Regions from separate parts of the Bradyrhizobium sp. USDA 326 genome, predicted to be linked through region 3. Evidence: predicted binding sites of a transcription regulator. Region 3 holds the regulator's gene; each other region holds the start of a gene.

Evidence for each region. Region 3 encodes PhoB, which activates phosphate uptake and scavenging genes when phosphate is short. Its sites were predicted from a motif close to TGTCATNNANCTGTCAT; they were not measured.
Region 1: ABIG06_RS28705 (RNA degradosome polyphosphate kinase) is a predicted target of PhoB. The motif match lies at 4,600-4,616, and genes of this name have one in related genera.
Region 2: phnF (phosphonate metabolism transcriptional regulator PhnF) is a predicted target of PhoB. The motif match lies at 2,983-2,999, and genes of this name have one in related genera.

Annotation. Positions count from the first base shown of each region.
Region 1 covers NZ_JBMGQA010000001.1:6,125,361-6,132,804, forward strand. Annotated here, with positions in the region: gene ABIG06_RS28695 (sensor histidine kinase) at 1-761, shown strand, start outside; gene ppx (exopolyphosphatase) at 818-2,320, opposite strand; gene ABIG06_RS28705 (RNA degradosome polyphosphate kinase) at 2,336-4,525, opposite strand; gene ABIG06_RS28710 (DnaA ATPase domain-containing protein) at 4,667-5,344, opposite strand; gene ABIG06_RS28715 (CDP-alcohol phosphatidyltransferase family protein) at 5,452-5,994, opposite strand; gene purM (phosphoribosylformylglycinamidine cyclo-ligase) at 6,151-7,224, shown strand; gene purN (phosphoribosylglycinamide formyltransferase) at 7,224-7,444, shown strand, end outside.
Region 2 covers NZ_JBMGQA010000001.1:1,935,619-1,943,062, reverse strand. Annotated here, with positions in the region: gene phnD (phosphonate ABC transporter substrate-binding protein) at 1-173, shown strand, start outside; gene phnE (phosphonate ABC transporter, permease protein PhnE) at 246-1,130, shown strand; gene phnE (phosphonate ABC transporter, permease protein PhnE) at 1,160-1,975, shown strand; gene phnF (phosphonate metabolism transcriptional regulator PhnF) at 2,218-2,949, opposite strand; gene phnG (phosphonate C-P lyase system protein PhnG) at 3,068-3,532, shown strand; gene phnH (phosphonate C-P lyase system protein PhnH) at 3,537-4,145, shown strand; gene ABIG06_RS09330 (carbon-phosphorus lyase complex subunit PhnI) at 4,150-5,253, shown strand; gene ABIG06_RS09325 (alpha-D-ribose 1-methylphosphonate 5-phosphate C-P-lyase PhnJ) at 5,250-6,140, shown strand; gene phnK (phosphonate C-P lyase system protein PhnK) at 6,133-6,945, shown strand; gene phnL (phosphonate C-P lyase system protein PhnL) at 6,954-7,444, shown strand, end outside.
Region 3 covers NZ_JBMGQA010000001.1:2,107,131-2,114,574, forward strand. Annotated here, with positions in the region: gene ABIG06_RS10130 (Hsp33 family molecular chaperone) at 103-1,110, opposite strand; gene argF (ornithine carbamoyltransferase) at 1,261-2,196, opposite strand; gene ABIG06_RS10140 (aspartate aminotransferase family protein) at 2,196-3,404, opposite strand; gene ABIG06_RS10145 (GcrA family cell cycle regulator) at 3,863-4,375, shown strand; gene phoB (phosphate regulon transcriptional regulator PhoB) at 4,603-5,310, opposite strand; gene phoU (phosphate signaling complex protein PhoU) at 5,325-6,041, opposite strand; gene pstB (phosphate ABC transporter ATP-binding protein PstB) at 6,053-6,874, opposite strand; gene pstA (phosphate ABC transporter permease PstA) at 6,871-7,444, opposite strand, start outside.

The DNA.
Region 1 (7,444 bases), 4.0 Mb from region 3:
GCGTCGCGGACGTCCGCTCCGGGCAACGCAAGCATCTTCCCGTTGATGTCCCTGCCGAGGTCAGGCCTCTGGTGGAAGAGGTGAACAGCCTGATCGACGCCCAGGAACGCGAGATCGAGCGTTCGCGCAGCCGCGCCGCCGACTTGGCGCATGGGCTGAAGACGCCGCTCGCCGCACTCGCGGCCGATGTCGCGCTTTTGCGTCAGCGAGGTGAGCAGGACGTCGCCCAGGCAATCGAAGCCGTCGGCGATACGATGAGCCGTCGCGTCGACCGCGAGCTGGCGCGCGCCCGGGCGCGGGGGACGGCACGACAGCGCGGTATTTCCACGCCCCTCAGACCGCTTGTTCAGTCCCTGATGCTAACGCTGGCGCGCACGCCCGCTGCGCAGCGGCTGGAATTCAAGACCTGTATAAAGGGCGAGCCGAGCCTGCCGCTCGATCGCACTGATCTGGCCGAAGTGCTGGGCAATCTTCTGGAAAATGCCGCCCGTCATGCCAAAAGCCAGGTACGCATTGCCGCCGATGCTACCGCGAATCCGGCGATCTCTATCGAGGACGACGGCCCGGGAATCGCGTCCGCTGAACGTGCCCGCGTGCTCGAACGCGGTGTAAGGCTGGATGAGCGCGGTGAAGGTGCCGGACTCGGCCTCGCTATCGTTCAGGACGTGCTCAGTGCCTACGGGTGGCAGCTTGTTCTCACCGATTCCGAACTCGGCGGACTGAAAGCCATCGTCGCGCCGGTGGACAGCCGCCGCCTCTGACCAGCCTGCTCGTTGCGCGCCCCGATGGCCAGGCAGCGTTGCATTGTCTGTGTTTGTCAGCGCCTCACGATCGAGCCGGCGCGGCCAACCAGGCGGGCGAGCTGACGGAAGCGGCTGCCGACCCGGTCGGCGACGAGGTCGCCGAGCCGGTGCTCGAACACCAGCATCAATTTGCGGCCCACGCTGCGGAAATGCGTGGCCGGCAGGACGCCCGGACGGGCCGCCGAGATCAGATGCGCGACGCGGAATGCAGCGCCGAGCAGGCGGGCGCGTTCGAGCTGGGCCGGCGTCAGCAGTTCCTGCATGTTGGTCGGCGGCTGGTTTTCCTCGCTGAGGCCGGCATAGCGATAGAACACGGACAGGCCGACGAAGGCGCGCTCGGTGTGGGTGATCGCGCCGAAATTGCCGTTGACGACGAGGCTGAGCGTCTGCTCGCCGCGATGGTCGGGATGCACGCGCCAGCCGATGTCGGACAGCAGGCACGCTGTATGGCGCAGGCGGCGGTCCTCTTCCGTCTCGCGCAGCTTCACGACGCGCACGAGGCGGTCGGTCCAGGCGATCAGCTCGCGGGCGTGTTTCGCCGAGCGTGACAGCAACTGGTTCAGCTCCTCGGCCGCGCAGATCAGCCCGTCCTCGTTGCGTGCGGCCTCCGGCAACTTCTCGTGCAGGAGGCCCTCGCGCACACCAAAGGTCGAGAACACGATGTTCCTGGGTTTTGCAACGCGGATGACGTGCTCGAGCACCAGCGCCGCATAGGTGAGGAGCGGGCGCCGCGCATCGGCGACGATCTCGATGTCCGCGAGCATGTCGGCGGCAGCGAGGCGCCGCAGACGGCGGGAGAAGTCGAGCGCCTCGGCGGCCGAAATCGAATAGCCGTGCATCACCTGGAGCGGATAGCCGCTCTGGATGATATGGATGCGCGCGAGCGCGCGCCAGGTGCCGCCGACGGCATAAAAGGTGCGGCCGCGGCCCGCGGTGAGCTGCGGCACCTCGTCGAGCTCCTCGCGCACAATGCGATCGGCGCGCTTGAGCGATTTGTGCGCGAGGTCCTGCAGCGCGAGCCCGCCGAGCGGCAGCGTCACGCCGCTGCGCACGGTGTTCTTGCGCACATCGATCAGCTCGAGCGAGCCGCCGCCGAGGTCACCGACGATGCCGTCGGGCAGATGGATGCCGGAGATCACGCCGAGCGCCGACAGCCGCGCCTCGCGCGGACCTGACAGGATCTCGATCTTCACCGCGCAGATGCGCTCGGCCTTGGCGATGAAGTCGGGGCCGTTGGAGGCGTCGCGGCAGGCAGCGGTCGCAATCGCGAACACGCGCCCGACCTGCATCACGCGGCACAATGCGCGGAAACGCTTGAGCGAGGTCAGCGCCTTGTCGACGGCGTCGGGCGCGAGCAGGCCCGTGCTCTGCACCTCGCGCCCGAGGCCGCACAGCGTCTTCTCGTTGAAGATCGGGATGAGGCTCCGCGACAGTCTCTCGTAGACGACGAGACGGACCGAGTTGGAGCCGATGTCGATAACCGCGACGCTCGAGCCGCGCTTGCGCGGCCGCTTCACGTCGCAAATCCCCGATCAGGATTGATGGCGTTCGTTCCGGCGCGTGAGACGACGCGGCGAGGATTCCTTGAGCGACTTTCCACGGCCAGACAGACTCGGATTTGTCATGAAGTAGTTGTGGACGTTGAAAGGCTCCTCGCCCTTCGCGGTCTTCATACGCGTTGACGACCCATCCGGCAACAATTGCCAGCTCTGCTCATTGTCCTTCAGATTCGCGACCATGATCTGTTCGAGAACCTGCTGATGCACCGTGGGATTTTGCAGCGGGCACAGCACCTCGACGCGGCGGTCGAGGTTGCGCGGCATCATGTCGGCCGACGAGATATACACAGCCGCTTTCGCGCTCGGCAGGCCCTGGCCCATGCCGAAGCAGTAGATTCGGCCGTGCTCGAGAAAGCGCCCGATGATCGACTTGACCCGGATGTTCTCCGACAGGCCGGGGATGCCGGGCCTCAGGCAACAGATGCCGCGCACCACGAGCTCGACCTGGACGCCGGCCTGGGAGGCCTCGTAGAGCGCGTCGATGATGTCGGGGTCGACCAGCGCGTTCATCTTCATCCAGACCGCGCCGGTCCGGCCGTGCCGCGCATGCGCGGTTTCGCCTTGAATGTGCTCGATGATGCGCTTGCGTAGCGTCAGCGGCGACACCGCCATCTTCTCGAGGTCGCTGGGCGCGGCATAGCCGGTGATGAAATTGAACACGCGCGCGGCATCGCGGCCGATGGTCGGATCGGAGGTGAAATAAGAGAGATCGGTGTAGATGCGCGCGGTGACCGGGTGATAGTTGCCGGTGCCGGTATGGACGTAAGTCGTGAGGCTGCCACCCTCGCGGCGCACCACCATCGAAAGTTTTGCGTGAGTCTTCAATTCGAGGAAGCCGTAGACGACCTGCACGCCGGCGCGTTCGAGATCGCGCGCCCAGCGGATGTTGGCTTCTTCGTCGAAGCGCGCCTTCAGCTCGATCAACGCCGTGACGGATTTGCCGGCTTCCGCCGCTTCCGCGAGCGCGCGCACGATCGGCGAGTTGTTGGAGGTGCGGTAGAGCGTCTGCTTGATCGCGACGACATCAGGGTCGCGCGCGGCCTGCTGGAGGAACTGCACCACCACGTCGAAGGATTCATAGGGGTGATGGACGATGAGGTCCTTCTGCCGGATCGCGGCGAAGATGTCGCCGCCATGCTCGCGCACGCGCTCGGGGTGGCGCGGAACGTAAGGGGTGAATTCGAGGTCAGGGCGGTCGAGCCGCGTGAGCTGCGAGAGTTCGTTCATGGCGAGCACGCCGTCGACTAGGAACACCTCGTCGTCGGCCGCCGATAGCGCATGCTGCACGAAACTGCGCAGCTCCTCCGGCATCTTGGCGTCGATCTCAAGCCGGATCACGGATCCGCGCCGGCGGCGCTTCAGCGCTGTCTCGAACAGGCGGACGAGGTCCTCCGCCTCTTCCTCGATTTCGAGCTCGGAGTCGCGGATGATCCGGAAGGAGCCCTGACCGTGCAGATTGTAGCCGGGGAACAGGCGGTTGATGAACAGGGCGGTCGCCTGCTCCAGCGAGATCAGGCGCACCGTGCCTTCGGCGGGCAGGCGGATGAAGCGGTCGATCTTGCCGGGCATGCGGATCAGCGCGTTCATCTGCTTGCCGTCGGCGGCGCGCGTGAGCTGGAGCGCGACGGTGAAGCCGAGACTCGGAATGAACGGGAAGGGGTGGGCCGGATCGATCGCCAGCGGCGTCAGCAGCGGGAAGACGTTGTTGAGGAAATAGTCCTCGATCCAGGTCCGTTCCGCCTTGGTGACGTCCTTGCCGTCGACCAGCACGATGCCGACCTCGGCCAGCGTGCTGCGCAGGTCGCGCCAGATCGCCTGCTGGTCCGAGGCGAGCTGGGAGACGGTGCGGTTGATCAGTGCGAGCTGTTCCGACGGCGTCAGGCCATCGGGGCTGCGCTCGGCAATGCCCTCGCGCACCTGGGCCTTGATGCCGGCGACGCGGACCATGAAGAACTCGTCGAGGTTATTCGCCGAAATCGACAGGAACCGCACCCGCTCCAGCACAGGGTGGCTGGGATTGACCGATTCCTCCAGGACGCGGCGGTTGAAATGCAGCCAGGACAGCTCGCGGTTGATGAACCGTTCGGGGCTGGATGCGATCGCCGGCAGGCCCTCGGCTTCCGGGGCTTTTTCTTTGGTTTCAATGGCTTGCGCAGAGTCCATCAGAAGTCGGTCCATCCTGTCTCGCCTCACTTTGCGACTTATGCGCAAAACCCCGGGGAGCATGTGTTACACCGATGACGTTTCGATGACATTGATGTTCCGGCGCTCCGCCGGGTCAAGCGGGCTTCAGGCGCGGGCCGATCAGGCGTCCCGGAGCAGCTCGGCGGCCAGCGCCCGGGTGACGGGACGGCCGAGCCGCAGGGCTTCGCTGTCGAGTAGCTCCACGGCATGCCGGGCGGCGGCCGAAGAGCGCTCCAGGCGGGTGGCGAGGTAGCCGACCACGCTCTCGTCCACGGTGAGCTGGCGGTCGGCGCAGAATTTGACGATGAGGCCGCGGAAGAGCTGGTCGTCGGGCGGCAGCAGCGCGACCACCGGAACAGCCCGCAGCCGCGAGCGCAGGTCGCGAAGCTCGACCTCCAGCGAAGCCGGCGTCTCGCGTCCGGTGAGGAGGACGTAGGCGCCGTCCTCGCGGGCGAGGTTCATCAGGTGAAAGAGGGCGCGCTCGTCAAAATCCCTGGCCTTGAGATCTTCGACCACCAGCGCGCCGGTAGCGAGCGCACCCGGAACGGCTGCCGCGGTCAGTGAATTGGCCGTGGTCGAGCGGGCGCCGGCTTCCTCGGCCCAGATCGCGGCGAGATGGCTCTTGCCGCTTCCTTCGGGGCCGGCCAGCCACATGATCCGGTTCGGCCATTCCGGCCAGCTGTCGATCAGGCCGAGACCGGCCGCATTGGCGGGGCCTTCGAGGAAGTTGTCCCGGCTGAGGCTCTCCGCATGCGGCAGTGAGAACGCCAATTGTCGGGGGTGGACGCGGCCTGCCACGCTTGCTTTGCTCCATGCCGGCGCGCCGGCCCGTTTGAAGAGGTTCGACTTGATCTTGCGAGACTTGATCTTGCGAGACTTGGCCTTTTGCGGGGCCGCATCCCGGCTCATTTGGCCTCGATCGTGCTCATGTGCCGCAGCCACTCGACGAGATAGAGCGACACGGAGGAGAGCGTGAAGATCGTGACGAGGCCCATCAGGATGATATCATAAGGTCCCGGCTTGAAGCCGAAGGCAAGCGCCGCCAGCACCAGCGCCGCGAACGCCACCTGTGCCACGGTATTGAGCTTGGACACCTTCGACGGCTTCATCTCGACGGGCCGGTCGAACAGCCAGGATACGATCACGGCGGCGACGATCATGATGTCGCGCGAGACCACCAGGATCACGATCCAGCGCGGGATCGCACCCCAGATGCCGAGCGCCATGTAGATCGAGACCAGCAGCGCCTTGTCCGCGAGAGGATCGAGCAGGGCGCCGAGCTCGCTGGTCATATTGAAGCGCTTGGCCAAGAAGCCGTCCACGGCATCGCTGACGCCGGCAATCAAGAAGACGGCGAATGCCACCTCCATCTGGCTCGACACGATGGCCCAGACGATGATCGGGACCAGCATGATGCGGCCCAGGGTAATGATGTTCGGAATACTCACGAAAGCGCTTCCCGGCACCCGGCCTGACCTCGAATCCGACCCCCTCGGGAGGCTGAACCGGTTGATATCTACATAGTATAGGGCGGGGCGCCATGCGAGCCATTGCGTGTCCCCGGAATTCGACGTAACCAGCCGCAAACCCACTGGAAATCGGGCATGACCGACCGCAAAAACGGCCTCACCTACGCCGATTCAGGCGTCGATATCGACGCGGGCAACCGCCTCGTCGACCTGATCAAGCCGATGGTGCGCGCCACCGCACGGCCGGGCGCCGACGCCGAGATCGGCGGCTTCGGCGGCCTGTTCGACCTCAAGGCGGCCGGTTTCAAGGACCCCGTCCTCGTGGCCGCGACCGACGGTGTCGGCACCAAGGTCAAGATCGCGATCGAGACCGGGCTGCATGGCGGCATCGGCATCGACCTCGTTGCCATGAGCGTCAACGACCTCGTGGTGCAGGGCGCCGAGCCGCTGTTTTTCCTGGATTATTTCGCCTGCGGCAAGCTCGATCCCGAGGCCGCCGCCGCGATCGTCGCGGGCGTTGCGGAGGGATGCCGCGAATCCGGCTGCGCCCTGATCGGCGGCGAGACCGCCGAGATGCCCGGCCTCTACAAGGACGGCGATTATGACCTGGGCGGCTTTGCCGTCGGCGCCGCCGAGCGCGGTACGCTGCTGCCGCGCAAGGACATCGCCGCTGGCGACGCCGTGATCGGTCTTGCTTCATCAGGCGTGCATTCCAACGGCTTCTCGCTGGTGCGCAAGATCGTGGAACAATCCGGCCTCGGCTTCGGGGCACAGGCGCCGTTCGCGCCCGTGATGACGCTCGGCGGCGCGCTGCTGACGCCGACGCGGCTCTACGTCAAATCCTGCCTGCGTGCGATCCGCGAAACCGGCGCGGTGAAGGGGCTCGCCCACATCACCGGCGGCGGTTTCACCGACAACATCCCGCGCGTGCTGCCGAAGCATCTCGGCGTCGGCATTGACCTCGCGCGCCTGCCGGTCCTGCCGGTGTTCAAATGGCTGGCCGCGCAGGCCAGCATCGCCGAGCTGGAAATGCTGCGCACCTTCAATTGCGGCATCGGCATGATCGCGATCGTCGAGCCCGACAAGGTCGATGAGGTCGTCGAGGTCTTCACCGACGCCGGCGAGACCGTGGCGCAGCTCGGCACCGTGATCCCGGCCGAGGGCGAGCATCGCGTCGTCTATAACGGCCACCTCGATCTGGCGCTGTGATGAAGCGCCGCGTTGCCATCCTGATCTCCGGGCGCGGCTCCAACATGGCCGCGCTGATCAGGGCAGCCAGCACGCCGGATTTCCCGGCGGAGATCTCGCTCGTCGTCTCGAACAAGCCCGATGCGCTCGGACTCGAAAGGGCGAGGGCGAGCGGCGTGAAGACCGAGGTGATCGAGAGCAAGCCGTTCGGCAAGGACCGCGCCGGCTTCGAGAAGGTGCT
Region 2 (7,444 bases), 170 kb from region 3:
AGGCGGCGATCGCGAAGGCATTCTTCGACGCGCCGGCCAAGGACAAGGCGGCCTTCGACCGCCTCCAGGATGGCCAGAAGAAGGGTTTTCATCCCGCCACCACCAAGGATTGGGATGGCACGATCGAGCTGATCAAGTTCGTCGACGCACTGCGTAAAAAGAAGGCGTCCTGAGTCTTCGGGACGATGCACCTGAGCCGGGTCCGTAGGACCCGGCTCTTTCTTTGACGGGACCTGTTTCGACAGATGACGACAGCGGTTTCGATCCTCCCCGAGCAGCAGCTCGCCGCGCTGAATGCCGCCTATCGCCAGGCGGTTTCGCGGCGACGGCTCCGCCTCCTATTGGGAGCAGCGATCTTTGCCGCCGCGCTGGTTCTCGCCGCGATCGGTGCCGAAGTGAATTTGCGCACGCTGTTCACCTATTTCGGCAACTTCCTCAGCTATTTCGACCGCATCCTCACGCTCGACAGCGGCCAGCGGGTCCGGACCGATGTCGGCGAGTGGTTCTGGGGCTGGCGCAAATGGCTGAAGATGCTCGGCGAGACGCTGCTGATCTCCTACGTCGGCACGCTGATCGGCGCGACTCTCGCCTTCTGTCTGAACTTCTTCGCGGCTGAAAATACCTCGCCTGCGCCCTGGCTGCGCTTCGTCGTGCGGCGGCTGCTCGAGTTCGCCCGCACGGTGCCTGGGATTGTGTTCGCACTGGTCTTCGTCATCGCCTTCGGGCTCGGTCCGATGGCGGGCGTGCTGGCGATCGCGATCCACTCCACCGGTGCGCTCGGAAAGCTGTTTTCGGAGATCGTCGAGAACGCCGACATGAAGCCGGTCGAGGGCATCCGCTCGACCGGCGCGAGCTGGCTGTCCTGCATGCGATTTGCCGTGGTGCCGCAGGTGACGGCGGGCTATGCCAGCTACGCGCTGCTGCGTTTCGAGATCAACGTCCGTGAGGCCTCCGTGATGGGCTTTGTCGGCGCCGGAGGCATCGGCCAGGAGCTCGTCGTTTCCATCCGCAAGTTCTACTATTCGGACGTCAGCGCGATCCTGCTCACCATCATCATTGCCGTATTCATCATCGACATCGCCACCGGCTGGCTGCGCGGCCACCTGTTCGGCAAGGAGGCGCGGACGTGACGAAGCCGCAGGAGGCCGATGCCGCGCAGATGCGTGCGCGCTATCCCGATGTATTCGACCGGCCGGCCTCGTCGCGGCTCGCGACGCCCGCGATGATCGCCGCGGCGTTCGCGATCCTCATCTACGGCCTCGTCGATCTCGACTTCTCGCCATCGCGCTTCTTCGCCGGCCTCAGCCAGCTCGGCTGGATCACATTGATGATGATCCCGCCCGATCCCGGCTCGTCGCTGCCGATCTATCTGAAGGCGCTCGGCGAGACGCTGTCGATCGCGCTGCTCGGCACGACGCTGGCGGCAGTGTTCGCGCTGCCGGTCAGCCTGCTCGCGGCGCGCAACATCGTGCCGTCGAACATCCTGCGCTTTCCCGTCCGTCGTTTCCTGGATTCGATACGCGGCGTCGATACGCTGATCTGGGCGCTGGTGTGGATCAACGTGGTCGGGCTCGGCCCGTTCGCCGGCGTGCTCGCCATCGCCGTGTCCGATTTCGGCGCCTTCGGCAAGCTGTTCTCGGAGGCGATCGAGGGCGCCGACCAGAAGCAGGTCGAGGGCATCCGCGCCTCCGGCGGCAGCGCGCTGCACGAGATCCGCTTCGGCCTGTTGCCACAGGTGCTGCCCGTGATCGCCGGCCAGGTGCTCTACTTCATCGAATCCAACACGCGTTCGGCCACCATCATCGGCATCGTCGGCGCCGGCGGCATCGGGCTCCAGCTCGCCGAGCAGATTCGCGTGCTGGAATGGCAGAAGGTCTCGTTCCTGATCCTGATGATCCTGGTCGCAGTCGCCGCCATCGATTTCATCTCGGGCAAGCTGCGCTTTGCGATCATTGGCAGGCGGGCTGTGGCGTAGGTCCTTCGCAAGAAACGCGGGAGATCGCATTTGAGAGCTTTTGCCTGCGGCCATCCTTCGAGACGCCCGCCTTTGGCGGGCCCTCTCCATGAACCACCTCAGACGACGCCTGACAGGTGCTTCATGGAGAGGAGACCGCAAAGCGGTCGTCCCGAAGGACGAGGCGCTCGCTCAGGTCCCTGCCAAGAACGAACTCATAGGCGATAGCCCTGCATGAGAACGGGAGAGCGAGAGCAGGCATCTCACCCGTTCTCCACCAGAAACTCCACCCGCTCCGCGGCAAACCGCGAATGCTTCGTCACCAGCGGCTTGCCCGTGAGATCGTGGTCGGTGGCGTCCACCACCAGGATCGGTCGCCCCAGCGCCAGATCGAGCCGTGCGGCGTCGGTGGCATCGACGATGCCGGCGGTGATTCGGGTCGCGCCGCGGCGATAGTCGCGCACGCCAAAATGCTCCAGCAGCTTCGTCATCGAGCGCGTTGCCGCGAACACGGCGCCAGCATCCGGGAACAGGTCCGCTGAAACCCATGTCGTGGATACACAGATCGGCGTGCGGTCGGCGAGGCGGATCGCTTCGATCCGCACCAGGGGCGCGCCGGTCTTCAGTCCCAGCTCCCGTGCGAGCTCGCGCGTCGCGATATCGTCGGTCGCCTCGATCAGCCGTCCATGCGGTTCGCGGCCGCCGGCGCCGACGATCTCGGAAAAACGCGTGCGCGAGCGCAGCGGATAAGCGAGCTTCTGCGCCTCGACATAGGTTCCGCTGCCGCGCTCGGCCCGCACCAGGCCGCGCTCGGCAAGGGCTGCCAGCGCGCGCCGCACGGTGTGGCGATTGACGCGGTAGGTTTCAGCGATCTCCATCTCGCCCGGCAGCTTGTCGCCGGCCGCAAAGCGGCCGTCGGCGATGCCGCGCTCGATGCCGTCAGCTACGAGGCGCCATAGCGCGACGCCCGAGGAGGCTGTGTCCTGCATGCTCATGTCGCGGGAAACCTACTCCAGAAATCACATCATTGTCACGAAACAGTCATGGCGCGTCGGTATGAAGTTGTCTATTATCATAGACAACTTCGATGCGGCAATTCTATAGAAAAGTTCGGTGGACCAGGTGACGCAGCACAACAACCAGCAAGCCCAGCGCAAGGCCGCAATGGCGGTGCTGGCGCACGCGGAGGCGGGCGAGATCGCCGCTCGCCTCCGCAACGTATCCCTCCCGGACCATCAGGATCTGCGCACGCCGGAGAACGGCCTCGTCATGCTGCGCGGCCGGGTCGGCGGCGATGGCGCACCGTTCAATCTCGGCGAAGCCACGGTCTCGCGCGCCGCGGTACGGCTTGCGAGCGGTGAGGTCGGGTTCGGCTACACGCTCGGCCGTGACGGTGACAAGGCGCGGCTGATCGCGCTGTGCGATGCGCTGATGCAGTCCCGTGATCACGGCGGCGCGGTGGAGCGGGGTGTCATCGCGCCCTTGCGAGAGCAGCTTATGATTCGGCGCAAGCAGGCGGCGGCGGAGACCGCCGCGACGAAGGTTGATTTCTACACCATGGTGCGCGGTGAGGGCTGAGATCATGACCACGATTGCGGAACTGCCGCCGGGTTTTGCCGACAAGGTGCTGTCGGCGCAATCGACCTTTCGCTCGGTCATGGACGCGATGGCGCGGCCGGGCTCTGTCCAGCGCATCGTGCCGATGGCGGGAGCGCCTGATACGATGATGCGCGGCACCGCCGCGATCGCGCTGACGCTGTTCGACCACGACACGCCGCTCTGGCTCGATGCGCGGATGGCGGAGAGTGCGGACGTGACGAAGTGGCTCAAGTTCCACACCGGCGCGCCGGTGGTGCAGGATTCGTCGGTCGCCTCGTTCGCGCTCGTCGGCGACGGTGGCGCACTGCCTTCGTTCGAGTCCTTCGCGCTCGGCACCGGCGAGTATCCGGACCGCTCGACCACTGTGATCGTCCAGATCGACAGCCTCACCTCCGGGGGCGGCTTCGAGCTGCGCGGCCCCGGGATCGACGGGGTCGCGACGCTGAAAGCGTCGATCAAGCCTTTCGACCTGTTCGAGCGCCTGCAGATCAACGAAGCGCTGTTTCCGCGCGGCATCGATGTGGTGCTGGTCGCCGATGACGCCGTGGTCGCGATTCCCCGCACCACGCGCGTCGTGAGCAAGGGAAGCTGAAAGCATGTATGTCGCAGTCAAAGGTGGCGAGCGCGCCATCGAGAACGCCCATCGCCTGCTCGCGCATAAGCGGCGCGGCGACCAGAGCGTTGCGGAGATTTCGCTGGATCAGATCTCGGAGCAGCTGGGCCTTGCCGTCGATCGCGTCATGAGCGAAGGCTCGCTCTATGACCGCGAGCTCGCGGCGCTCGCGATCAAGCAGGCGCGCGGCGATTTGATCGAGGCGATCTTCCTGGTTCGCGCCTTCCGCGCCACGCTGCCGCGTTTCGGCGCCGGCGAGCCGGTCGACACCGGCGCGATGCGGGTGCAGCGGCGGGTGTCGGCGACCTTCAAGGACATTCCCGGCGGCCAGATCTTAGGCCCGACCTTCGACTACACGCATCGCTTGCTCGATCCATCGCTTAGCCAGGGTTTCGTGCCGGAGGCTCCGGCTGCGGCCGAGGCCTCCACCGCGCCCACCCCGCGCGTGACAGATATTCTCGGTCGCGACGGGCTGATCGAATCATCGCCGCAGGCCGAGGACGGCGCCAGCATCGGCGATCTCACCCGCGAGCCGCTGAATTTTCCCGCGGACCGTGATTTGCGCCTGCAAAACCTCGCGCGCGGTGACGAGGGCTTTCTGCTCGCGATGGGCTATTCCACCCAGCGCGGCTACGGCCGCAACCATCCCTTCGTCGGCGAGATCCGCTTCGGCGAGGTCGAGGTGGAGTTCTTCGCCGAAGACGCCGGCTTCGCCGTGCCGCTCGGTTCGATCGAGCTGACCGAGTGCCAGATGGTCAACCAGTTCAAGGGGTCTGCCACGGAAGCCCCGTGCTTCACCCGCGGCTACGGCCTTGCCTTCGGCCAGAGCGAGCGCAAGACCATGTCGATGGCGCTGGTCGATCGCGCGCTGCGTGCCCGCGAGCTCGGCGAGGAGGCGCTCGCACCCGCGCAGGACGAGGAGTTCGTGATGTCGCATTCGGACAACGTCCAGGCGACCGGTTTCGTCGAGCACCTGAAGCTGCCGCATTATGTCGACTTCCAGTCCGAACTCGGCCTGCTGCGCAAGCTGCGGCAGGAGTTCGCCGATGCCAATGCATCTGATGCCATGAAGGAGGCCGCGGAATGAACGCGCCCGCCTACAATTTCGCCTATCTCGACGAGCAGACCAAGCGGATGACCCGCCGCGCGATCCTGAAAGCCATCGCCATTCCCGGCTACCAGGTGCCGTTCGCCAGCCGCGAAATGCCGATGCCGTATGGCTGGGGCACCGGCGGCGTGCAGGTCACCGCCGCCATCCTTGGTCCCCAGGACGTGCTCAAGGTGATCGACCAGGGCTCCGACGACACGACCAACGCGATCTCGATCCGAAAGTTCTTCGCCAAGACAGCGGGCGTTGCGACGACGACCGCAACGTCGGAGGCGACGGTGATCCAGACCCGTCACCGCATCCCGGAGACGGCGCTGAATGAAAACCAGGTGCTGGTTTATCAGGTGCCGATCCCCGAGCCGTTGCGTTTCCTCGAGCCGCGCGAGACCGAGACGCGGCGCATGCACGCGCTCGCCGAGTACGGCCTGATGCATGTGAAGCTCTACGAGGACATCGCGCGCTTCGACCATATCGCGACCGCCTACGCCTATCCGGTGAAGGTGAACGCGCGCTACGTGATGGATCCGTCGCCGACGCCGAAGTTCGACAATCCCAAGATGGACAATTGCCCCGCGCTGCAATTGTTCGGCGCCGGCCGCGAGAAGCGCATCTACGCGATCCCGCCCTATACGCAGGTGGTCTCGCTCGATTTCGAGGATCACCCGTTCGAGCCGTACCGGTTCAACGCGCCTTGCGCGCTCTGCGGGGCGGAAAATTCCTATCTCGACGAGATCGTCACCGACGACAAGGGCGGGCGGATGTTCGTCTGCTCGGACACCGATTATTGCGAGGGCCGCCAGGCCGCCGGCCATCACGGCAGCCTCAGCGCCGCGCCGTACAGGGAGAAGGCGGGCTCACATGGTTGATCAAGACTTGGCTGATCTCGATACGCTCGGAAACGACCAGCCGCTGCTGGTCGCGCAGTCTCTCAGCAAGTCGTTCGGCCGCATCGCCGCCTGCCGCGACGTCTCCTTCGCGCTCTATCCCGGCGAGGTGCTGGCGATCGTCGGCGAATCAGGCTCGGGCAAGTCGACGCTTCTGCAGATGCTGTCGGGCCAGCTCGCACCGAGCGCCGGCCATGTGTCCTACCGGATGCGCGACGGCGTCACGCGTGATCTCACGACGCTCGGTGAAGCCGAGCGGCGCTTCCTGTTCCGCACCGATTGGGGTTTTGTGCACCAGGACCCCGCGCAGGGCCTGCGCATGGCGGTCTCGGCGGGTGCCAATGTCGGCGAGCGGCTGATGGCCGTGGGCTGGAATCACTACGGCCGCATCCGCGAGACCGCGTCGGACTGGCTCACCCGCGTCGAGATCGATGTCGCGCGCATCGACGATGCTCCGCGGACCTATTCCGGCGGCATGCGGCAGCGTCTTCAGATCGCCCGCAACCTCGTCACCGAGCCGCGGCTGGTGTTCATGGACGAGCCGACCGGCGGCCTCGACGTGTCGGTGCAGGCGCGCCTGCTCGATCTCGTGCGCAGCCTCGTCGCCGAGCTGCATCTCGCCGTCATCATCGTCACCCACGATCTCGCGGTCGCGCGCCTCCTGTCGCATCGCGTGATGGTGATGAAGGGCGGCCGCGTCGTCGAGACCGGCCTCACCGACCAGGTGCTCGACGATCCCCGCGAGCCCTATACCCAACTCCTCGTCTCCTCGATTCTCCCGCCATGAGCTTTTCGATGACCGCCATGATCGACGTTGCCGATGCCCGGAAGACCTTTACGATGCACCTGCAGGGCGGCATCGAGCTGCCGGTGGTGCGCGGCGTGACCTTCCACGTCAATCCCGGCGAGTGCGTCGTGCTGTCGGGGCCGTCAGGCGCCGGCAAATCGTCGATCCTGAAGATGATCTTCGGCAACTACCGTTGCGATAGCGGCCGCATCGGCATCCGCCATCGCGGCACGGTGGTCGATCTCGCCACCGCCGAGCCGCGGCAGGTGCTCAACATCCGCCGCTCCACGATCGGCTATGTCAGCCAGTTTTTGCGGGCTGTGCCGCGCGTTGCCACCATCGACGTCGTCGCCGAGCCGCTGATCGTGAACGGCCTGGCCAGACCTGATGCGCAGCATCGGGCGGGCGCGCTGCTGCATCGCCTCAATATCCCCGAGCGGCTCTGGCAGCTTCCGCCCGCGACCTTCTCCGGCGGCGAGCAGCAGCGCGTCAACATCGC
Region 3 (7,444 bases):
CTCTCTCCCCACCGTCCTTGCGAGCGCAGCGAAGCAATCCAGAACCCCTCCGCGGCGGCAGTCTGGATTGCTTCGCTGCGCTCGCAATGACGGAAGAAATACCTACGCGTCTTCCACGCCCGCCTCGTGCGGCGTGAACTGGTACACCGATGAGCAGAACTCGCAGGTGACGACGACCTTGTCGTCCTTGACCATTGCGGCACGATCGTCCGGCGAAAAGCTCTTGAGCATCGAGGCGACCGCATTGCGCGAGCAGGAGCACTGCGCCTTGAGGACCTGCGGATTGAACACGCGCACGCCGCGCTCGTGGAAGAGACGGTAGAGCAGCCGCTCGCCCGAGAGTTCTGGATCGATCAGCTCGACGTCTTCGACGGTCTCGATCAGCGAACGCGCCTCGACCCAGGCGTCGTCTTCGGCGACACTGTGCACTTCGACACCTTCAGGCGCATCGCCGGGATGCAGATCGGCCTGCCGGGCGCGCTCCGGCGCCTTCGGCAGAAACTGCATCAGCATGCCGCCGGCCCGCCAGCGATGCTTGCCGCCGTCGCTCGAGCGCCACTCCTCGCCGACCGCAAGGCGCACGCGCGTCGGGATCTGTTCGGAGCGGAGGAAATATTCGTGCGCGGCGTCTTCCAGGCTGCCGCCGTCGAGCGCAACCAGACCCTGGTAGCGGCTCATGTCGGGGCCCTGGTCGATGGTCATGGCGAGATGGCCGCGGCCGAGCAGCGCGCCCGGGTCTTTGGCTTCGCCGAGGCGCGCGGCGTCAAAGCGCGCATAGGCGCGCAGGCGATCGGGCGCCATGTAGTCGACGACCAGGAACGAGACCGGACCGTCGGTCTGGGCCTGGAGAATGAAACGCCCCTCGAATTTCAGCGCGGTGCCGAGCAACGTCGTCAGCACGATGGCTTCACCCAGCAGCTTGCCGACGGGTGCGGGATAATCGTGCTTGGTCAGGATATCGTCGAGTGCCGGGCCGAGCCGCACCAGCCGCCCGCGCACATCGAGCGCGTCGACCTCGTAGGGCAACACGGCGTCATCGATCGGAACCGCCGATGGTGCGCGAACCGGGCCTTCTGGCCCGGTTTTCATGTCAGGGGATTGGGAAACCATGGGCCGTTATCTGGGGTCGGAGGGCTGAGAATGGAAGGGGGCGGCTACCACCACGTATTCCGCCATCGTTCCGGACAAGCGAGCAGGACGAGCGCTGATCCTGGACGATCGCGGCGCGCGGGGCGACAGCAACGCCACCACACGCCCCCGCTATTTCACCGCGTCAAAGCACCAGGCCAAAATGCCCTTCTGCGCGTGCAGGCGGTTTTCGGCCTCGTCGAACACGACCGATTGCGGACCGTCGATCACCTCGTCGGTGACCTCCTCGCCGCGATGGGCTGGCAGGCAGTGCATGAACAGCGCATCGGGCTTGGCCAGCGACATGAGCTTGGCATTGACCTGGTAGGGCTTGAGCACGTTGTGGCGGTGCTCGCCCTCCTTGTCGCCCATCGACACCCAGGTGTCGGTGACGACGCAGTCGGCGCCGCGCACAGCGGCTTCCGGATCGGTGCCGAGCACGATCGGCGCACCTGACGTCTTGATCCAGTCGCGCATTGCCTTCTTCGGCGCGAGTTCAGGAGGTGTTGCGACGTTGAGCTGGAACTTGAAGCGCTCGGCGGCATGCGCCCAGGACGCCAGCACGTTGTTGTCATCGCCGGTCCAGGCCACCGTCTTGCCCTCGATCGGGCCGCGATGCTCCTCATAGGTCATGAGGTCGGCCATCACCTGGCAGGGATGCGACCGCCGGGTCAGGCCGTTGATGACAGGCACGGTCGCATAGGCCGCAAGCTCCAGCAGCGCCTCGTGATTGAGGATGCGGATCATGATCGCGTCGACATAGCGCGACAGCACCCGCGCGGTGTCGGCGATGGTCTCGCCGCGACCGAGCTGCATCTCGGCGCCCGTGAGCATGATGGGCTCGCCGCCAAGCTGGCGCATGGCGACATCGAACGACACCCGCGTCCGCGTCGAGGGCCGCTCGAAGATCATCGCCAGCGTCTTGCCTTCAAGCGGCCTGACCGGCTGGTGCGCCTTCTGCTTCGCCTTCATGGCCGATGAGGCGGCGAGCATGCTCTTGAGCTCCGACAGCGGCAGCTCGTTGATGTCCAAAAAGTGCTTTGGAGTCGTGTTGGGCGTCTTGCTCATCAGCTTGCCGCCCGCTTGGTCTGGCTGGAAGAGATTGCGGTGCAGGCGCGTTCGAGCCGCCCGACGCTGTCTTCGATCTCCGCCTCGGTAACGATCAAGGGTGGCAGGAAGCGCACGACATTGTCGCCGGCTCCGACGGTGAGCAATTTTTCGGCGCGCAGCGCCGCGACGAGATCGCCCGAGGGTACCACGGCCTTGATGCCGATCAGGAGGCCCTCGCCGCGCACCTCGCTGACGACTTCGGGATGGCGGTCGATCACGGAGGCGAGCTTCTGCTTCAGCAGCAGCGACATTTTCTGCACGTGACCGAAGAAGCCGGGTTTGAGCATGACGTCGAGAACGGCGTTCGCGGCCGAGATCGCGAGCGGATTGCCGCCGAAGGTCGAACCGTGCGAGCCCGGCCCCATGCCGCGCGCAGCGTCGGCGGTGGCGAGCACCGCGCCGATCGGGAAACCGCCACCGAGCGCCTTCGCCAGCGACATCACGTCGGGCACGACGCCGGTGCGCTTGTAGGCAAAGAGTTCACCGGTCCGGCCCATGCCAGTCTGCACCTCATCGAAGGCGAGCAATAGGCCGTGCTCATCGCAGAGCTCGCGCAGCGCCTTCAGGAAGGCGGGAGGCGCAGAACGAACGCCACCCTCGCCTTGGATCGGCTCGATGAGAATGCCGGCGGTATGCGGGCCGATCGCCTTCTTGACGGCTTCGAGGTCGCCATGCGGCACCTGGTCGAAGCCGTCCATCGGCGGGCCGAAGCCCTCGAGGTATTTTGCAGAACCGGTGGCGGCCAGCGTCGCCAGCGTGCGGCCATGGAAGGCGCCCTCGAAGGTGATCATGCGATAGCGTTCGGGACGCCCCTTGGAGAAGTGGTGGTGGCGCACCAGCTTGATCACACCTTCCAGCGCCTCGGCGCCGGAATTGCAGAAAAACACGAAGTCGGCAAAGCTTTCGTTGCACAAACGCGCCGCGAGCTTCTCGCCGTCCGGGCTCTGGAACAGGTTCGACATGTGCCAGAGCTTCGTCGCCTGCTCCTGCAACGCCTTGACCAACGTGGGATGGGCATGACCGAGCGCATTCACCGCCACGCCCGAGGTGAAATCGAGATAGCGATCCCCATTGGTCGCGATCAGCCAGCAGCCTTCGCCGCGCTCGAAACCGAGGTCGGCCCTGGCGAAAACGGGGAGCAAATGCGGCGCGGCGCTGTTAGTCATGACGTCACTTGAATGTTGCGGACGGTGTGATGCGTGCATTGCGCAACGCACCATTGACCGGCCCGGAAAACGAAACGTGCCGCCTTTTAAGGGCGGCACGTGGGGCTATCTTATGCTTGGCAAGACGGGTGTCAATGCCGCCTGGAAAGCCTCGCGAAATGCTAAATCCGTAGTCTTGCGGTGCCGATTTTGCGGGATTTTCACCACGGAACATGTGGACGCGAGTCGGCGGACTCTTGCGCGGGAGTCACGCCATATTGTAGCGTTTGGACTGTCAGATACGACATCTCGTGCAGCAGTTCTGATCCCAAGAGTCCTCATGTACCGGCGTAAACGTTCGGGCGTCTTGAGCGCGCCCGGCGAGCCTTAAGGGATTCTGACGGCACGGGTTTTTCAAGGCTTAGGCAATCGCTGCGAAGGCCCCAGGATGGCAGGCGCGCAGCGAGGGAAAGGGTGCAATGACGGTTTTGACCTGGTCCGATGATCGCGTCGAGCAGCTGAAAAAGCTTTGGGAGGCCGGACTTTCGGCCAGCCAGATCGCGGCGGAGCTCGGCAATGTGACCCGCAATGCCGTGATCGGCAAGGTGCACCGGCTCGGCTTGTCCGGCCGCGCCAAGAGCCCTTCATCGGCAGCGCCCCGGCCGCGCAAGGCCCGGCCTGCGCAGCACATGATGCGGGTGACCCGCCCCGTCGCCCGCGGCAACACCGCACTGGCGCAGGCCTTCGAGGTCGAGGTGGAGGCCGAACCCGTCACCTACGACAACGTGGTGCCGATGAGCCAGCGGCTGTCGCTGCTGGAATTGAACGAGGCGACGTGCCACTGGCCGGTCGGCGATCCCTCCAGCCCGGATTTCTTCTTCTGCGGCGGCAAGGCGCTCTCGGGCCTGCCCTACTGCGCCCAGCATTCGCGCGTGGCGTATCAGCCTGCAGCGGATCGGCGGCGCGCACCGGCGAAGCCGGGCACGCGGTGAGTTTGCGGATTTAGCTGACTGCAGCCGTCACACGCTGACGGCTCGGCTTACTCGGTGTCGTCCCCGCGGAGGCGGGGGATCAATAACCACAGGGCGCAGTGATTGCGCGAGATGGTCACTCCGAGTCTTCGCCAAACAAAGCCCTGTGATTATGGATCCCGGGCTCACGCTACGCGCGCCCCGGGGTGACGACCAAGATTGTTGCCGCGGCTCGCTAGTTCAGAGCTTTACGTCTGCTCCGCCTTCGCGAACCGATCGTCCAGCGCATAGCCGGCGCCACGGACGGTGCGGATCGGATCCTGCTCACGGCCGAGATTGAGCAGCTTGCGCAGGCGGCCGATGTGGACGTCGACAGTGCGCTCGTCGATGTAGATGTCGCGGCCCCAGACGCTGTCGAGCAGCTGCTCGCGCGAGAACACGCGGCCGGGATGCTCCAGGAAGAACTCCAGCAGGCGATATTCGGTCGGGCCGAGATCGATCGGCCGGCCCGAGCGCGCCACGCGGCGCTTGTCGCGATCGAGCTCGATGTCGCCGTAGGCGAGCACGGTGGCGAGCCGCTCGGGGCTGGCGCGCCTGAGCAGACCCTTCACGCGCGCGAGCAGCTCCGGCACCGAGAACGGCTTGACGATGTAATCGTCGGCACCGGTCGCAAGTCCCCGCACCCGCTCGCTCTCCTCGCCGCGCGCGGTGAGCATGATGATCGGCAGCTGCTTGGTTTCGGGACGGGTGCGCAGCCGCCGGCATAGCTCGATGCCCGACAGGCCCGGCAGCATCCAGTCGAGCACGATCAGATCGGGAATGTGCTCCTTGAGGCGGGTGTCGGCGTCATCGCCGCGCATCACCGTCTCGACGTCATAGCCGTCGCCTTCGAGGTTGTAGCGGAGAAGCTCGGTGAGAGCTTCCTCGTCCTCAACCACCATGATGCGTGCGCCCATGTTGTCGTCGCTCCTTAGGTATTCGGCACCGTCGTGGCGAAGGTCGTCATGTCGCCCTTCGGCCGCTTGTCGGTGATCGCCTGGCCTTCGATCATGTAGAACACGGTCTCGGCGATGTTGGTGGCGTGGTCACCGATCCGCTCGATGTTCTTGGCACAGAACATCAAATGGATGCAGAACGAGATGTTGCGCGGATCCTCCATCATGTAGGTCAGGAGTTCGCGGAACAGCGAGGTGCAGATGGCGTCGACTTCCTCGTCGCCTTTCCACACCGCCATCGCCGCCGGCAGATCGTGCGCGGCATAGGCGTCCAGCACCGACTTGACCTGCTGCTGCACGAGGTCGGTCATGTGCTCCAGGCCGCGGAACAGTTTCAGCGGATGGAAATCCGTCTCCAGCGCTGCGACGCGCTTGCCCATGTTCTTGGCGAGATCGCCGATGCGCTCGAGATCGGTCGCGACGCGCATGGCGCCGACGATCTCGCGCAGATCAACGGCCATCGGCTGGCGGCGGGCGATGGTGAGCACGGCGCGCTCCTCGATGCGCTTCTGCAGCATGTCGAGCTCGGCGTCGGTGGTGACGACGCGCTGACCGAGCGTGACGTCGCGGCGGATCAGCGCGTCGACGGAATCGACGATCATGCGCTCGGCGATCCCGCCCATCTCGGCGACCAGGCGGGTGAGCTCCTGCAGGTCGGTGTCGAAAGCCTTTGCGGTATGTTCAGAACCCATGTTCCGTCTCCTCAGCCGAACCGGCCGGTGATGTAATCCTGCGTGCGCCGGTCGCTCGGCGACGTGAAGATCTTGCTGGTGTCGTCGAACTCGATCAACTCGCCGAGATACATGAAGGCGGTCTTGTCGGAGACGCGGGCCGCCTGCTGCATGTTGTGGGTGACGATCGCGATCGTGTAGTTCTCCGACAATTCCTGGATCAGTTCCTCGACCTTGGCGGTCGAGATCGGATCGAGTGCCGAGCAGGGCTCGTCGAACAGGATCACCTCGGGCCGCACCGCGACGGTGCGGGCGATGCAGAGGCGCTGCTGCTGTCCGCCGGAGAGCGACAGGCCGGAGGCGTTGAGCTTGTCCTTGACCTCGTTCCACAGCGCGCCGCCGCGCAGCGCCTTTTCGACGCGATCATCCATCTCGGACTTCGAGATCTTCTCGTAGAGGCGGATGCCGAAGGCGATGTTCTCGTAGATCGTCATCGGGAACGGGGTCGGCTTCTGGAACACCATGCCGACCCGGGCGCGCAGCAGATTGAGGTCGAGCTTGGGGTCGAGCATGTTGGTGTGGTCGAGCAACAGCTGGCCGGTGGCGCGCTGGCCCGGGTAGAGGTCGTACATCCGGTTGAAGATACGCAGCAGGGTCGACTTGCCGCAGCCGGACGGGCCGATGAAGGCCGTGACGCGATTGGTGCCGAGCGCCAGATTGATGTTCTTCAGCGCATGGTGCTCACCATAGTAGAAGTTGAGGTTGCGCGCGGTGACCTTGGCAGGCGCCTCGGCCAGCGGCTGCGAGCCGGGATGAACGGTCGGCGCGCTTACGGAAACAGACATTTCACTCATTTTGCGGTCCTCTCGGCACCAAGGATGCGGGCGCCAATGTTCAGGGCAAGCACAGTCAGGGTGATCAGCAGCGCCCCGCTCCAGGCGAGTTGCTTCCAGTAGGCGTAGGGGCTCTGCACGAAGTTGTTGATGGTCACCGGCAGGTTGGCCATGGTCTTGTCCAGGCCGAGGCTGAAGAACTGGTTGGACAGCGCGGTGAACAGCAGCGGCGCGGTCTCGCCGGCGACGCGGGCAGTGGCGAGCAGCACACCGGTGATGAGGCCGGAGCGCGCCGCACGGTAGGCGATACGCTTGATCACCAGCGAGCGCGGCAGGCCGAGTGCGCTGGCGGCTTCACGCAGCGGGTTCGGCACCAGCAGCAGCATGTCCTCCGTGGTGCGCACCACGACCGGGATCACGATCACGGCGAGCGCCAGCGCGCCGGCGATGGCCGAGAAGCCTCGCATCGGCACCACGACCGCGCCGTAGATGAAGAGGCCGATGATGATCGAGGGCGCCGACAAGAGGATGTCGTTGATGAAGCGGATCACCGAGGTCAGCTTGTCGTTGCGGCCGTACTCGGCGAGATAG